DNA from 2 places in the Halomonas sp. HAL1 genome. Region 1 is predicted to be linked to the other one. Evidence: predicted binding sites of a transcription regulator. Region 1 holds the regulator's gene; the other holds the start of a gene.
The links. The regulator sigma-54, encoded in region 1, starts transcription at its own class of promoters, with help from an activator protein. The targets are predictions, from matches to a motif close to TGGCACNNNNNTTGCTNT.

Region 2: Q3Y66_RS18685 (amino acid ABC transporter substrate-binding protein) is a predicted target of sigma-54. The motif match lies at 2,759-2,776, and genes of this name have one in related genera.

The regions. Positions count from the first base shown of each region.
Region 1 is NZ_CP130610.1:1,553,115-1,560,988, forward strand. Features, by position in the region: gene pmbA (metalloprotease PmbA) at 1-932, shown strand, start outside; gene Q3Y66_RS07295 (HPr family phosphocarrier protein) at 936-1,205, opposite strand; gene rapZ (RNase adapter RapZ) at 1,251-2,183, opposite strand; gene Q3Y66_RS07305 (PTS sugar transporter subunit IIA) at 2,273-2,743, opposite strand; gene raiA (ribosome-associated translation inhibitor RaiA) at 2,748-3,056, opposite strand; gene Q3Y66_RS07315 (RNA polymerase factor sigma-54) at 3,155-4,570, opposite strand; gene lptB (LPS export ABC transporter ATP-binding protein) at 4,694-5,443, opposite strand; gene lptA (lipopolysaccharide transport periplasmic protein LptA) at 5,455-5,964, opposite strand; gene lptC (LPS export ABC transporter periplasmic protein LptC) at 5,976-6,545, opposite strand; gene Q3Y66_RS07335 (HAD family hydrolase) at 6,546-7,088, opposite strand; gene Q3Y66_RS07340 (KpsF/GutQ family sugar-phosphate isomerase) at 7,152-7,874, opposite strand, start outside.
Region 2 is NZ_CP130610.1:4,025,121-4,032,994, forward strand. Features, by position in the region: gene ribA (GTP cyclohydrolase II) at 1-348, opposite strand, end outside; gene hemE (uroporphyrinogen decarboxylase) at 623-1,735, shown strand; gene speE (polyamine aminopropyltransferase) at 1,735-2,601, shown strand; gene Q3Y66_RS18685 (amino acid ABC transporter substrate-binding protein) at 2,846-3,871, shown strand; gene Q3Y66_RS18690 (amino acid ABC transporter permease) at 3,973-5,163, shown strand; gene Q3Y66_RS18695 (amino acid ABC transporter permease) at 5,179-6,279, shown strand; gene Q3Y66_RS18700 (amino acid ABC transporter ATP-binding protein) at 6,333-7,097, shown strand; gene Q3Y66_RS18705 (IS110 family transposase) at 7,361-7,874, shown strand, end outside.

The sequences.
Region 1 (7,874 bases):
TAGCGCTTGCTTGCGAGCAGGCGGGGCGTGATGTTGACGGTATCTCTCAGTCGGATGGCGCATCACTTTCGAGTGGCGAAGGCGTGCGCGTTTATGCTAATAGCCACGGCTTTTTAGGCACCCAAAAGGGCAGTAGTCACTCTCTTTCATGCATGCTGATTGCCCAGGATGCGAGCGGTATGCAGCGCGACTACGACTACACTTCTGCACGTGATCCCAAGGCACTGCGCGACCCCGCTGCAGTAGGGCGCGAAGCTGCCGAGCGTACGCTGCGCAGGCTCGGCGCAAAACGTCCGCCCACGGGTACCTTTCCAGTGCTATTTGACCCGTCGCTGTCCAGTGGCTTGATTGGTCATTTACTGAGTGGTTTAGCCGGTGGTGCTTTATATCGCCAAGCCTCGTTTCTGTGTGACCGGCTTGGCACGCCGCTGTTTCCCGATTGGTTCAGCCTTGAAGAACGTCCAATGGAAATCGGTGCCACAGCGAGTTCGCCGTTTGATGGCGAGGGCGTGCAAACCCGTAATAATCGTTTTATCGATCAGGGTAGCATTGCCAGCTATATGCTCTCTTCCTACAGCGCTCGTCGGCTGGGTATGCAAACCACGGGTAATGCCGGTGGGGCACGAAATGTGCGTTTGGTGGCACCACTGCAATCCCGTGACAGTCTATTAAAAGAGATGGGCCGGGGGATTTGGGTAACCGAGCTGATGGGGCAGGGCGTTAACGGCGTGACCGGTGATTACTCACGTGGCGCTGCAGGGTTTTGGGTAGAGGATGGAAAAGTACAGTACCCGATCGAGGAGTTTACGATCGCCGGGAACCTGGAGCGGATGTTTGCCGGGTTAGTGGGGATTGGCGATGACACCGATACCCGTGGCAGTGTTCACACGGGTAGTTGGTTAATTGATGCCATGACCGTAGCGGGAGATTAAAAGCTACTGATCTTCTTCAAAACGAGCATCGAACAGCGCTTGAATAGCATCAAGCGCCTGTTCGGCGTCATCGCCTTCAGCGTTGATGGTTAGCTCGGTACCGCAAGGGGCGGCGAGCATCAGCAGTGACATGATGTTGGCGGCGTCAGCGACCTGTTGCTGTTTTTGAACACGTATTGTCGCCGTGAACTGTTGGCCGCATTTTACCAGTTTGGTCGCCGCGCGTGCATGCAGGCCGCGTTGATTGGTAAGTGTGAGAATTCTTTCTGGCACCCTGGTTCCTTTTCGCCGAGTGGTGTCATTAATGGATAGAAGCGCTTAAGAAGTTGCTTGCTGCTCGTCGGTTTGGGATGTGCTGGCGGGCGGAGCAGCTAGCTGTTCATTTAATGTGTACTGCAAGCCTAACTCGCGATGACGTAATTGAATTTCGCCCATACTGTGTACTAATCGCTCTGCTAGCTGTTCGACCATATAGACCGAGCGGTGTTGCCCACCGGTGCAGCCAATCGCGATAGTCATGTAGCTACGCTGGCTATCTTGGTAAGCGGGCAGCCAGCGCTCAAGCCAAGCCTGAATATCGTTAGTCATGGCGTCTACGATAGGATAACCGCTTAAGAAGGCCACTATGTTCGCATCGCGGCCTGTGAATTGGCGTAGCGTTGGGTCCCAATATGGGTTTGGCAGGCAGCGCACGTCGAAAACCAAATCAGCATCCAACGGTACACCGCGCTTATAACCAAACGACTCAAGCGTCAGCGTGAGCTTGTCGCGCCGCTGATGGGCGACTTGGTCGGTAATGCGACGACGCAAATCGTGAACTGATAGCCGCGAGGTATCGATCAATAAATCGGCTAGATCACGAATGTCGAGCAGCGTTTCTTCTTCTTTATTGATAGCCTCTTCAAGCGTCATTTCGCTATCGCGCGTCAGCGGGTGCCGCCGCCGTGTTGCGGAGTAACGCTCAAGTAAGATGCGCGCATCAGTGGTCAGATAGATCACTTGAAAATCAATTTTACGTTGCCGCAAATCCTCTAATAAAGAGGGCAGTCGTGCCAGGGCGCCAGGCAAGTTACGGGCATCAATACTGACCGCCAAATGGGCGCGGTCGCCCTGGTCGCGTAATTCGTCCACCAACGACCCCAGCAACATGGCAGGGAGGTTATCAATCGCATAGTAGCCAAGATCTTCAAGCGCTTGTAAGGCGATAGATTTACCTGACCCAGAGCGGCCGCTAATGATCACAAGTTGCATAGAGTCTCTCTTTGCTTTGATCAAGCTGCGTTAAGGGTGGCGAGCGCAAAACAACCTGCCGTTGAGTACCGCTTGGCAGGTTTAGGCTTTCAGGAGGTTGTTTGCTCACGAATTTTAGCGGTAAGCAACTCAAGTAGTTCGCGCTGGCTGCCTGCTTTACGCAGTTTCTGACGCGTATCCGCATCGTTCATGATGGTAGCTACCTGGCCGAGCAGAGAGAGATGTGTGTCATCAGCCTCTTCTGGAACTAGCAATACAAACACCAGATCCACCGGGTCGCCGTCGATAGCATCAAAATCAATCGCTTCTGCGAGTTTTAAAAAACCAGCAATCGGGGCCGAGCAGTGAGGACTACGCGCATGGGGAATAGCCACGCCGTTACCAATCCCGGTACTGCCTAAGCGCTCACGGCCAATTAAACGGCTAAACACTTCTTGGCTGTCCAGACTGGGGATATTTTGGGCAATAAAGGTGCTGAAAAATTCCAGCACCCTTTTTTTGCTGCCCCCGGGTACGTCAAAGAGAACCCGTTCCGGGGGGAGTATGGTTTCCAACGTCATTGAATTAACGCACGCCTGCGCCTTGGGCGCGAGCTTGTGCTTTTTCCTTATGTTTAACGAGTTGCCGATCAATTTTGTCCGCTAATGCGTCAATAGCGGCGTACATATCACTGTCTAGGGCTTCCGCATGTAAATCAGCACCTGCTGCGTGCAGTGTACAGGCGGCCTGCTGGCGCTCTTTCTCCACAGATAAGGTGACTTGCACCGTGGTTATGTTGTCGTAATGGCGCTCTACACGTTCAAGCTTTTCGTTGACATAGTCACGCAAGGCGTCAGTCAGTTCTACGTGATGACCAGTGATATTAACTTGCATTGACGTACTCCTTATCCATCGGACTGTACTTCGATTGTAACCCTTTTTGCCGCGTTGCAAAGCCCTTGTCGAGAGTTTCCCTAAAACGTTGATTTGTGCTAGCGCAAACGACGTCGCTCGCTAGAGGAGGGAATGCCCATGGCTTCACGGTATTTAGCCACCGTTCGACGCGCTACTTGAATTCCCCCCTCTCCTAATAGCGTGACTAAGCGGCTATCAGAAAGCGGCTTGCCTGGCGGCTCCTCTTGAACCAATTTCTTAAGCCGAGCGCGGATAGCGGTGCTTGAATGGCTGTCTCCATCCTGGCCGCTGACTTGGCTTGAGAAAAAGTATTTGAGTTCAAATACGCCGCGAGGCGTATGAATAAATTTCTGAGTGGTTACCCGGGAAATAGTCGATTCGTGCATTTCCACGGCCTCGGCGATATCGGCCAATATGAGCGGCTTCATGGCTTCTTCGCCGTGTTCTAAAAAGCCAATTTGCCGGGTGATAATCTCGCGTCCAACGCGCAGTAGCGTATCGTTGCGGCTAGAGAGGCTCTTGATCAGCCAGCGTGCTTCCTGCAAGTGTTCTTTTAAAAACTGATTGTCCTGACTTTTATCCGCACGCTTTATTAAGCTTGCGTAGTCGGGCTGAATGCGCAGCCTTGGCAATGCCTCAGGATTGAGCTCTAAGTGCCAGCCTTCGTGGTCATGGCGTACGACCAGGTCGGGCGTTACATAACTATCATCGGTATCGCCATAGGCGCTGCCCGGGCGTGGATCAAGGCTACGAATGAGGAGAATGACATCAGCCAGCTGGTTATCATCGAGTCCCAGGCGGCGTTTTAGTAAGCGCATGTCATCTTTGCCGAGCGCTTCCAGAAACTGCCGTACTAAGCGGCGGGCAGGAACCAGCAACGGCGTATCATCGGGAAGAGTGGCCAGCTGCAGCATCAGGCACTCCCGCAGGTCGCGGGCGAATATTCCTGTTGGCTCAAATTGCTGAAGCTTAAGCAGAATGGTTTCTACTTCGCGCTGGCTAAGCCCGTCGATACCTTGAGCGCGAAGCCCTTCACGTATGTCGTTGAGCGGCTGAGTTAAATAGCCATTAGCATCTAACGCGTCGATAAGACTTTCTGCGACAAGTTGCTCTCGCGCGCCAAAATCAGTCATGGCTAGCTGCCACAGCAAGTGCCCATGAAGACTCTGGCCAGCCGCTTGGCGCTCAAAATCAGGTCCTTCGCTGCTGGTGCCACCGTGACTGCCCATATCTTGGTAGGTATCAGACCAGTCACTATCTACCGAGAGCTCGGTGGGAATGCTCTCTGACCACTCTTCCTCTTTGGGCTCGCTGACAGCCTGTTCGCCAAATTCATCCTCTTGTTCCAGCATGGGGTTGGCATCTAGGGCCTGCTGAATTTCTTGACGTAAGTCCAGCGTTGATAGCTGTAACAGGGCAATGGCCTGCTGCAGCTGAGGTGTCATGGTCAGCTGTGTGCCCATGCGCAGTTGAAGAGAAGCTTTCATGACCATCTGAGAACCACTCGTTAATCAGAATGCTCCACCCTAGTGCGAGTAGGTCTCAGGTGCAAGTGCAATAAGCATGCCATTGGTAGTAAAGTTGTTGTAGAGCGCTAATTAGAAGTGAAAAATAAGCTAGAGGCGGAAATCAGCGCCTAAATAAACCTCCCTCACTTTCTGGTTAGTGAGTATCGAGGCTGGAGAGCCGCTGGCGATGATTTGACCATCGCCCACGATGTAGGCGATATCACAAATATCCAGGGTTTCGCGAACGTTGTGGTCGGTAATCAGTACGCCGATGTGGCGCTGCTTTAATGCCCGAATAATGGTTTTGATCTCGCCCACCGAAATGGGGTCTACGCCAGCAAAGGGCTCGTCCAGCAGAATGAATGCGGGTTCTGTCGCCAGTGAGCGAGCAATCTCCACACGCCTGCGTTCACCGCCTGAAAGGCTCATGCCCAGGTTGTCGCGAATATGGGTAATGTGAAAATCTTCAAGTAGCGCTTCCAGGCGCTGCTCGCGGTCGCTACGGCTGAGTTCTTTGCGTGTTTCGAGTATCGCCATAATATTATCGGCAACCGATAATTTACGAAAAATAGACGCTTCTTGCGGAAGGTAGCCGATACCCGCCGCAGCGCGTTCATGCATTGGGGCGCGGGTTAGATCTACATCGTCGATACCCACTTTGCCAGCATCGGATTTCACCAGCCCCACAATCATATAAAACGAGGTGGTTTTGCCCGCGCCGTTAGGGCCCAGTAAGCCCACGATGCTGCCTTGGGAGATCTCTAAATTGATGTCTTTAACGACTCGACGTCGCTTATAGCTTTTGGCCAAGTGATGGGCATATAGGGTTTTGATTGGCGCAGTGTCTGTAGTTGCCAAGGCTTGGCTCCCTATTGTTCAGGCTGAAGGGTCATACGTATGCGCTGGGGCTCGCTGCCGTCAACGTCAGAGCGTGCTTGAATCACTTCACGGTCAATAAAATACTCAAGGCGCCCGCCGGTGAACGTATCCTCGAGCTGGATCAGCTCGGCTTGGTCAATCAGCTCTACGCGGCGCTCAGCGACGTGATAAATAATCCGTCGCGCCCAGCCTTCAGTGGGGCCATCTTGGCCTTCAACTTGATGACGCAGGTAGGCGCGTTCGCCGGTGGATGTCGCTTTCGATAGTTCGCCAGCCTCGTTGCGTTCGATCTCTACCCGTTCGCCTCGCAACTGCATTTCGCCTTGGCGAATATCTACATCCCCGGTGTAAACGGCGGTGCCCGCCCGCTGGTCCAGATCTAAGCGGTCGGCTTCTACTTCTACAGGGGCTTGTTGTGACGTTTGGGCCATTGCCGATAACGGCATCGTGAGGGCAAAAAGAGTGGTGGAGAAAAGGGCTGTATAAATAATGGCTTTCATGGCGGCTCCTCTTAAGGTTGCGTGGCCGGGGGGTGTGTGCCGCGCACATTATCATTTAGGCGGACCTGGCTGGTGTTAAGCCACGCGTCCATACGTGAAGCGCTCATTTGCTGGGGTGGTTGCTGCAGTAATACCGGTGTTTCACTCCAAGCATGTTGATTAAGGCCATCATAATGCAATAGCTCGGTATCAAGCTGCCAGCCTTCATCCGGGGCGATCAGTCTGGCCGAGCCAGACATCAGCAGGGCCTGTGTAACAGTGTTGAGCGTGCCTACTTCGGCGCTAGCCAGCCACTGACGATTCTCACTATCATACAGTACCGCTTGAGGTTCTTCCGTCCAGGTTTCGCTTCGCTGCGGCGTATGAATAAGCCGCGGCGTTTTTAGCGACTGCATAACGTTGCCGTTATCGCCGAACAGGGTGATTTCAGCATTTTCCAGTACGTGGCCTGGCTCTTGAGCCTGCGCGTCGGGATCGATGCTAATGTCTTGAGGCCCGCGGGGGTCAAGCCATACCAATAAAGCCCCTAAGGCAATCACCAGTCCGGCTAACCAGATGCGTACTTTAAAGCGTTTAACCATTTAATTGCGGCCGTGCAGGTAGGTGTCGAGCACCGCGCTCCAGTGCCCTTGAGCTTCAAGCAGCGTATCGCAGATTTCGCGGACGGCACCGTGGCCACCTAGACGTTCCGTGGTCCAGTCGGCGTGGGTATGCATGTAATCGGGCGCATTAGGGACGGTAATGCCGACGCCGCAACGCTTAATAGCGGCCAAGTCAGGTAGGTCGTCACCACAGTAGGCCACCTGCTCTAACTCTATATCGAGACGCTGGCAAAGCCCGCGCAGGATGGCAAGCTTGTCTTCACAGCCTTGATGGACCAGGTCGATGCCCAGTGATGCGGCGCGCTGGCTCACCATGGGAGAGTCGCGGCCCGTCACCAGCGCTACATGTATACCCACTCGCTTGAGAAGCTTCAGCCCATGACCATCCTGAGTATGAAATGCTTTGATTTCGATACCGTCAGCCTGGAAGTAGAGGCGGCCGTCGGTCAGTACGCCGTCAACATCCAACGCTAATAGGCGCACGCGGCGGAGTCGATCAAGTAGCGCATTAGGTAAGGTCATAGAACCTCCTTATCAATAAATTCGTAAAGCGGGTCGGTAATATTGCTGAATGACGCCGCTGTCTTAAATAACGCCGCTGGCAAGCAGGTCATGCATATGTAGCGCCCCGATAGGACGCTGTTGTTCATCAACCACTGCTAGCGCCGTAATGCGGCTCTCTTCCATGATGCGTACCGCTTCCGCCGCAAGGATATCGGGGCCGATGCACTTGCCCGGCCGGGTCATTACATCGTCAACGATGACATCGCGCAGGTTGTGAAACTGGTCGAGCGTGCGTCGAAGGTCACCGTCAGTGTATACCCCGGCCAGGCGGCCATCGCTATCTACCACGCAGGTAAAGCCTAGCCCTTGACGGGTGATTTCCAATAACGCGTCGCGCAGCGGGCTTCCCAGGGGGACTTGGGGCAGTCGCTCACCGTCGTGCATAAGATCTCTAACGCGCAGCAGCAAGCGTTTGCCTAAGCTGCCACCAGGGTGGGAAAGGGCAAAATCTTCAGCGGTAAAGCCGCGCGCTTCCAGCAGCGCCACAGCCAGAGCGTCGCCCAGGGCGAGCGCCGCCGTGGTGGAGCTGGTGGGGGCCAGGTCGAGCGGGCATGCCTCACGCTCTACGCCGCTGTTCAGGTGCGCATCAGCGTGTTTAGCCAGCGTGGAGTTGGGGCGGCCTGTCATACTGACTAGCGGCGTACCCAGGCGTTTAAGCAGCGGTAAGAGCGCAGTGACTTCGGCGGTTTCACCCGAGTTAGACAGCGCCAATACCACATCGGAACGGGTGATCATGCCTAAATC
Region 2 (7,874 bases), 1.8 Mb from region 1:
TTCGACAGTATCTGCCCCTTGATCCTGTAAGTGATAAGCGCGAATTTTGTTTAACAGGCCTATGCCACGGCCCTCTTGGCGCAGATAAAACAGCACGCCCCGCCCTTCTTCCGCGATACGTTTGAGCGCTTCCTGCAGCTGGTAGCCGCAGTCGCAGCGCATGGAAAAGAGCGCATCGCCGGTCAAACATTCAGAATGTACCCGCCCCAGTACCGGTACGTCGCCAGTCACATCACCCAGCGTTAAGGCGATATGATCCTTGCCAGTGGCCTCATCTTCGAAGCCATGCATCGTAAAGGTTGCCCAGGGGGTGGGCAGTTGGGAAGCGGCAATAAAGCGAATGGTCACAGGTTACCTCGCTGATTGACCAAACCAGTTAACCACACCAGTGTTGGCAAAATGGGCAAGTATTCTAACAGGAAGCGGCGCCCGCCTCACGATGGCAACGCAGCTAAAGTTGGCTAATTAGAGGAGAAAAATTGATCGGGTGCGACGATTTTTGCCACCGGTTACGCCGCCCTAGCGCCTATCTTCAAGTACAATTGCTCACATACGATTTCAAATACGACCCCAAGCACTGCTTCAAGTACGATGCGGGCAAATTTCTTAAGAGCAAGTATTTATGACCACCACACCGTTACAAAATGACCGTTTCCTTCGCGCATTAGCGCGCCAGCCCGTTGACCGCACACCTGTATGGATGATGCGCCAAGCGGGCCGCTACCTGCCGGAATACCGCGCCAGCCGTGCTGATGCGGGCAGCTTTATGGATCTGTGCCGTAATCATGACCTGGCCTGCGAAGTCACTATGCAGCCTTTAGAGCGCTATCCGCTGGACGCCGCCATTCTGTTTTCGGACATTTTAACCATTCCGGATGCGATGGGCCTGGGGCTCTATTTTGAAACCGGCGAAGGTCCTAAATTTCGCAAAACCGTGCGCACCCAGGAAGAAGTCGCTGCACTGAGCGTGCCCGATGCCGAGCGCGACTTGGATTACGTGATGCGTGCGGTGTCGACCATTCGTCGCGAGTTGAACGGCCGCATGCCGCTGATCGGCTTCTCCGGCAGCCCCTGGACGCTGGCGACCTATATGGTTGAAGGTGGCTCAAGCAAAGACTTCCGTCACCTGAAAACCATGCTTTACGATACGCCAGATACCATGCACCAGCTGCTGGATACGCTGGCGCATGCGGTAACCGACTACCTGAATGCCCAGATTCGTGCTGGCGCCCAGGCGGTGCAGATTTTTGATACCTGGGGCGGCGCGCTATCCACGCCTGCGTACCTGGAGTTTTCGCTGCGCTATATGGAGCAGATCGTTTCAGGATTGATCCGCGAACACGACGGTCGCCGCGTGCCGGTGATTCTGTTCACCAAAAACGGCGGGCAGTGGCTTGAGCATATCGCCTGCGCCGGTGCCGATGCCCTGGGGATCGACTGGTCTACTGAGCTTTCCGATGCCCGCGCCCGCGTTGGCCATAAGGTCGCACTGCAGGGCAACCTGGACCCTAACGTACTGTTTGCCCGCCCCTCGGCTATCCGCGCTGAAGTGGCCCGTGTGCTCGAAAGCTACGGCCACGGCCCTGGCCACGTCTTTAACCTGGGCCACGGTATCAGCCAGTTTACTAACCCGGATAACGTCACCGCCTTCATGGAGGCGCTGCACGAACTTAGCCCGCAATACCATCGGGATATCCCCACCCAATCCAACACACCGCATTCAGGAGCCAATTGATGAGCGAATTACGCGACGACCAGTGGTTTACCGAAGTCTTTGATAGCCACGGCAGCGCCTTCTCGCTGAAGATCTCTGAAAAGCTGCTGGATGTGCAGAGCCAATACCAGCACCTAGAGGTCTACGCCACCGAGACTTACGGCAACCTCATGGTGCTGGATGGCTGTGTGATGCTGACCGATCGCGATAACTTCCTCTATCACGAGATGATCGCGCATCCGGCCCTGTTTACCCACCAAGACCCTAAACGGGTGGTGATTATCGGCGGTGGCGACTGCGGCACGTTAAAAGAGGTACTGCGCCATTCAGGCGTTGAGAAAGTTACCCAGATTGATATCGATGAAGAAGTAACGAAAGCCTCTGAGCGCTTCTTCCCATCGTTAGTAGCATCAAATAATGATCCTCGCGCCGAGCTGTTGTTCGCTGATGGCGTGAAGTGGGTAGACGATGCACCTGATGAGAGCATCGATGTATTGATTATCGACTCAACCGACCCGGTCGGCCCTGCGGAAGGGCTGTTTAAAACCGACTTTCTCAAGCGCTGCCACCGTATTTTGAAAAGCGGCGGCGTGATGGTGCAACAGAGCGAGTCACCGCTTTACCACACGGGTTCGATCATTCGTGAGCTACGCCACGATATGCTTGAAGCGGGTTTTAACAGCGTCGCCACGCTGCCCTTCCCGCAGCCGGTGTACCCATCAGGCTGGTGGAGCGTAACACTGGCGGGTAAAGCCATTGATGTGAATGCGTTCCGCGAGCAGGCAGCCGCCAGCCACGAGCTGCCGCTTGAGTACTACAGCGTTGATGCCCATCGCGGCGCGCTCGCCCTTCCTCCGTTTATGCGCAAGGCATTCGCGGCCGAATAACCCCCCCGTTCATCGCGTACTTTCTGTCACCGCTCACCTCAGCTTGCCCTATAAAGGTGCAAAGCGAGGTGGGTGGTAACATTTTTTGCACCTAGACGTTCGTCTCGAATCCATTAAATAGCGTTGAAAAGCGCTGAATTCACGCCTGTACCCTTGTTGGCATCTTCCTTGCTAGGTTTAGTGACATGCTACGGCATGCATAACTATTTTAATGATGGTTTTTAATCACTTCGAGGGAAACTAAATGTTCAATAAAAAACACCTAGCGCTTCTGGCGTCCGCTGGTTCACTGAGCCTAGCGGGAATGGCGACTGCTCAAGCCGACACCTTAGAAGATACTATTGAGCGTGGCGCCGTTCAGTGTGGTGTGAGCGATGGTTTGCCGGGCTTCTCCGCCCCGGATGACGACGGTAATTGGCAAGGTCTGGACGTTGATGTATGCCGTGCAGTCGCCGCAGCGGTTCTCGGCGATTCAGAAGCCGTTAACTACATTTCTCTAAATGCCGTTGAGCGCTTCACCGCCCTGCAGTCTGGTGAAGTCGATGTACTGTCACGTAACACCACCTGGACCACCACGCGCGACACGACTCTGGGCCTAAACTTCACCGGCGTTACTTTCTATGATGGCCAGGGCTTCATGGTTTCACGCGATCTGGGTATTACCAGTGCCGATGAGCTAAACGGCGCCTCTATCTGCATCCAGTCGGGTACGACTACCGAGCTGAACCTGGCGGACTACTTCCGTGCTAACGACATGGAATTCAACCCCATCGTATTTGATACCTCTGAGCAAACCGTGGGTGGCTATCAAGCCGGCCGCTGTGACGTTCTGACCTCTGATACTTCTCAGCTTGCAGCGCTGCGTATCCAGCTAGACGATCCTTCTGCCTCGATGATCCTGTCTGACGTCATCTCCAAAGAGCCGCTAGGTCCTGTGGTTCGTCAGGGTGACGATCTTTGGTTCAACATCGTGAAATGGTCACTGTTTGCGATGATCAATGCTGAAGAGTACGGCGTCACCAGTGAAAACGCTGAAGAGATGCTTAACTCTGAAGATCCCAACATCGCTCGTTTGCTGGGCCAAGACGGCAACTACGGTGAAGGCATGAACCTTGAAGCTGACTGGGCTTACAACATCATCAGCCAAGTGGGTAACTACGCTGAAAGCTTTGACCGCAACGTGGGCATGGGCTCTCCGCTTGAAATCGAGCGTGGTGTTAACGCTCTGTGGACAGACGGCGGCTTCCAGTACGCTCCCCCGATTCGCTAAGCGTCTCGCTTGACCCCGGCCCGCCGCTCTCTTTGCAGGTATCTGTTTAAAGGGCATGGCGGGCCATCTGATTGACCTTCCGTGTAGCGGAGACGCCATCCATGTCTGTTAGACCCAACGTTCGCCCCGTCGGCCACAAGCCGCCGTTTTGGCGAGACCGCGCTAAGCGCGCACTTATTTTTCAAATCATTTTAGTCGCCGTTGTGGCGGCTTTCCTGATCTATATTATCGGCAATACCCAAGCCAACCTGAATGCCCGCGGCATCACCACAGGCTTTAGCTTTTTGGGCAACACAGCCGGCTTTGGTATTGGTCAAACCTTAATCGAGTACTCTTCCCAGAGCACCTACGGCCGCACCTTCGTAATCGGCTTGCTCAACACGCTGCTGGTCGGTGGGCTTGGGGTGTTAGCTGCGTCGATTATTGGTTTTATCGTCGGTATTGCGCGGCTTTCGCCCAATTGGCTGATTGCCAAGTTAGCCAACGCCTATATCGAAACCTTTCGTAATATCCCGTTGCTGCTGCAAATTTTCTTCTGGTACTTCGCGGTACTACGGACCTTACCCAGCGCTAGAGAGAGCATGGCGTTTGGCGAAGCCATTTTCCTGAACGTGCGCGGGTTGTACTTACCCCAACCGCTTTTTGAATCAGGCTTTGGATTGATCCCTGCTACTTTCGTTGTGGCGATCATTGCCAGCATTGCGCTAGTCATGTGGAACAAGCGCCGCCACGAAGCCACCGGTAAGCGCCTGCCGGTTTTCTGGATGTCGTTGGTGATTATCTTTGGCCTACCACTGCTGGTACTGGTGGCGACCGGCGTTCCGGTCACTTGGGAAATGCCGGTACTGCGTGGTTTTAACTTCGGTGGTGGTATTACTATCATTCCCGAATTTTTGGCCCTGTGGCTGGCGCTTTCCATTTATACCGCATCGTTTATTGCCGAAATTGTGCGCTCGGGCATTCAGGCCATTCCTCACGGCCAAACAGAAGCGGCCCAGGCACTTAGCTTGCCGCGCAAATTAGTCTTGCGCTTAGTGGTGATCCCCCAAGCGCTGCGCGTCATTATTCCGCCGCTCACCAGCCAATATCTCAACCTGATTAAAAACTCGTCCCTGGCCACCGCCATCGGCTACCCCGACCTGGTGTCGGTTTTTGCCGGCACCACGCTCAATCAGACCGGTCAAGCAATCGAAGTCATTGCCATGACCATGGCGGTTTATCTAATCATCAGCTTGCTGGTGTCCATGTTCATGAACTGGTTCAACGCTCGCGTTGCGCTGGTCGAACGCTAGGCCGGAGGCGACCCCATGATTCACAATAAAGAAACCATACCTCAGCAGCCGGCTCCGAAAGGCACGATTGGTCCGCTTGCTTGGCTACGTGGCAATCTGTTCAACGGCCCGATTAATAGCATTTTTACGCTGTTGGGCTTGTACGTGCTGTATCTACTGGTGGTGCCAACGGTTCAATGGGCGTTCATTGATGCCGATTGGATAGGCGATAGCCGTGAAGACTGCTCCCGGGTGGGTGCTTGCTGGGTATTCGTCAACGCGCGTTTCTCCCAGTTTATGTACGGTCTCTACCCAAGCGAGGAGTATTGGCGCGCCAACATCGTGTTTGCCATGTTCGCGGGCATTATTGCCTGGATGGTGATCCCTCGCCTGCCGTTTAAGCGCTGGATGGCGTTGTTTGCGCTGCTGATTTTCCCGGTGATCTCATACGTGTTGCTACACGGCGGCTACTTTGATTTACCGCGTGTTTCTACCCACCGCTGGGGCGGCTTGATGCTCACCCTGCTGCTAGCCACAGTGGGTATGGTAGGGGCACTGCCAATTGGTATTGTGCTGGCGCTCGGGCGACGTTCCAATATGCCCATCGTCAAAACCTTCTGCGTGATTTTCATTGAGTTCTGGCGCGGTGTGCCACTGATCACCATTCTGTTCATGGCCTCGGTGATGCTGCCGCTGTTCCTCCCTTCAGAGCTCAGCGTGGATCGCCTTGTGCGAGCGCTGATCGGCCTTACGCTGTTCCAAAGCGCCTATATGGCGGAGGTCATTCGCGGTGGTCTTCAGGCGATTCCTAAAGGCCAGGACGAAGCCGCCGCGGCACTGGGGATGACGTATTGGAAGCGCATGGGGCTCATCGTGATGCCTCAAGCACTGAAAATGATGATTCCCGGTATCGTCAATACGTTTATCTCACTGTTTAAAGACACCACCCTGGTGATGATCATCGGGCTGTTTGACCTGTTGGGCATTGTGCAAGCGGCGCTTTCCGATTCGCGCTGGCTGGGCTTCTCCATCGAGGGGTATGTATTCGCCGCGTTCGTGTTCTGGATATTCTGCTTCAGCATGTCGCGCTACAGCCAGTACCTGGAACGCAAGCTAAATACTGGTCATAAGCAATAGGCTTATCCAAACGCTTAATGCCGCTTTCTTTCGATTTTGAGTAGGATTTCAACATGACACAAGCAGCCACTAACAACGCGTCTGACCTGATGGTTGAGATGCGCAACGTCAACAAGTGGTACGGCGATTTTCACGTACTGCGTGATATCTACCTTGAAGTAAAGCGCGGCGAGCGCATTGTGGTGTGTGGCCCTTCAGGCTCCGGCAAATCAACGCTGATTCGCTGCATCAACCACCTTGAAGAGCACCAAAAGGGTGAAATTGTGGTGGGCGGTATACCACTCACCCAAGACGTAAAGCGTATTGAGCAGATTCGCCGCAGCGTCGGCATGGTGTTTCAGCACTTCAATCTGTTCCCGCATTTGTCAGTACTGGAAAACTGCTGTATCGCACCAATGTGGGTTCAAAAGAAGCCCCGTAAAGAGGCCGAAGCGCTGGCCATGGAGTATCTTGAAAGGGTGCGCATTGCAGAGCAGGCCACCAAGTACCCCGGGCAGCTTTCGGGCGGCCAGCAGCAGCGTGTGGCGATTGCGCGCTCGCTGTGCATGCACCCCGACGTGATGCTGTTTGACGAGCCCACCTCCGCCCTAGACCCCGAGATGATCAAAGAGGTGCTGGACGTTATGGTGGAATTGGCGGAAGAGGGCATGACGATGATTTGTGTCACCCACGAAATGGGCTTCGCCAAAAAGGTCGCTGACCGAGTGATCTTTATGGATCAGGGTCAAATCATTGAAGAAAACGCGCCTGAGCCCTTCTTCAATAACCCGCAGTCTGAGCGCACCCAGCTGTTCCTGAGCCAGATTCTGGGGCATTAATCCACAGCCCAATCGACAAAGTGGCTGTTGACAAGTACGTCATCATGGGCCTCATTTGAGGCCCATGATGGTTTGAAACATTAAAAAACAGCAAACCACCCACTTGTCATCGCGAGCGTAGCGCAGCGATCTTGAGGTTATCCTGCCACTACCAACAACATTGCTTCTTCGCTTCGCTCCTCAATGAAAGGGACTCCTCCCCTCTCGAAGCTTCAGCGAGCTACATTGATAGTTGAACCACATCAATGCGGAGGGGAAGAGCCATGAACAAGCATACGACGATAGGTATTGATCTGGCAAAGCGTGTTTTTCAAGTGTGTGTTGTCGACACCCGCTCCTCGCGTGTTCAGGTCAACAAAGAGCTTAAACGGCATCAGGTCTTGGATTTTATGCGCCGCCAACCGGCCTGTCGGGTATTTATGGAAGCGTGCGGTGGATCGCATTATTGGGCGCGACAACTGCAGGCCCTCGGCCATACCGTTGCCCTCATTTCGCCCCAGTTTGTGACGCCTTTTCGCAAAGGGCACAAGACAGATGCCAATGACGCCCTCGCTATTGTAGAAGCCGGATGTCGTCCGGACATGCGCTTTGTACCACTCAAAAGCGTAGAGCAGCAGGATATTCAGAGCCTGCACCGCATTCGGGAGAGGTACATCCATCAGCGCACCCAGTTGATCAATCAGGTTCATGGGTTATTGCAGGAATATGGAGTGATCAGCGGTCGGGGACAGAAAGCGTTAAAGCAACGTGTCTGGCTCGCCCTGGAAGATGCCGATA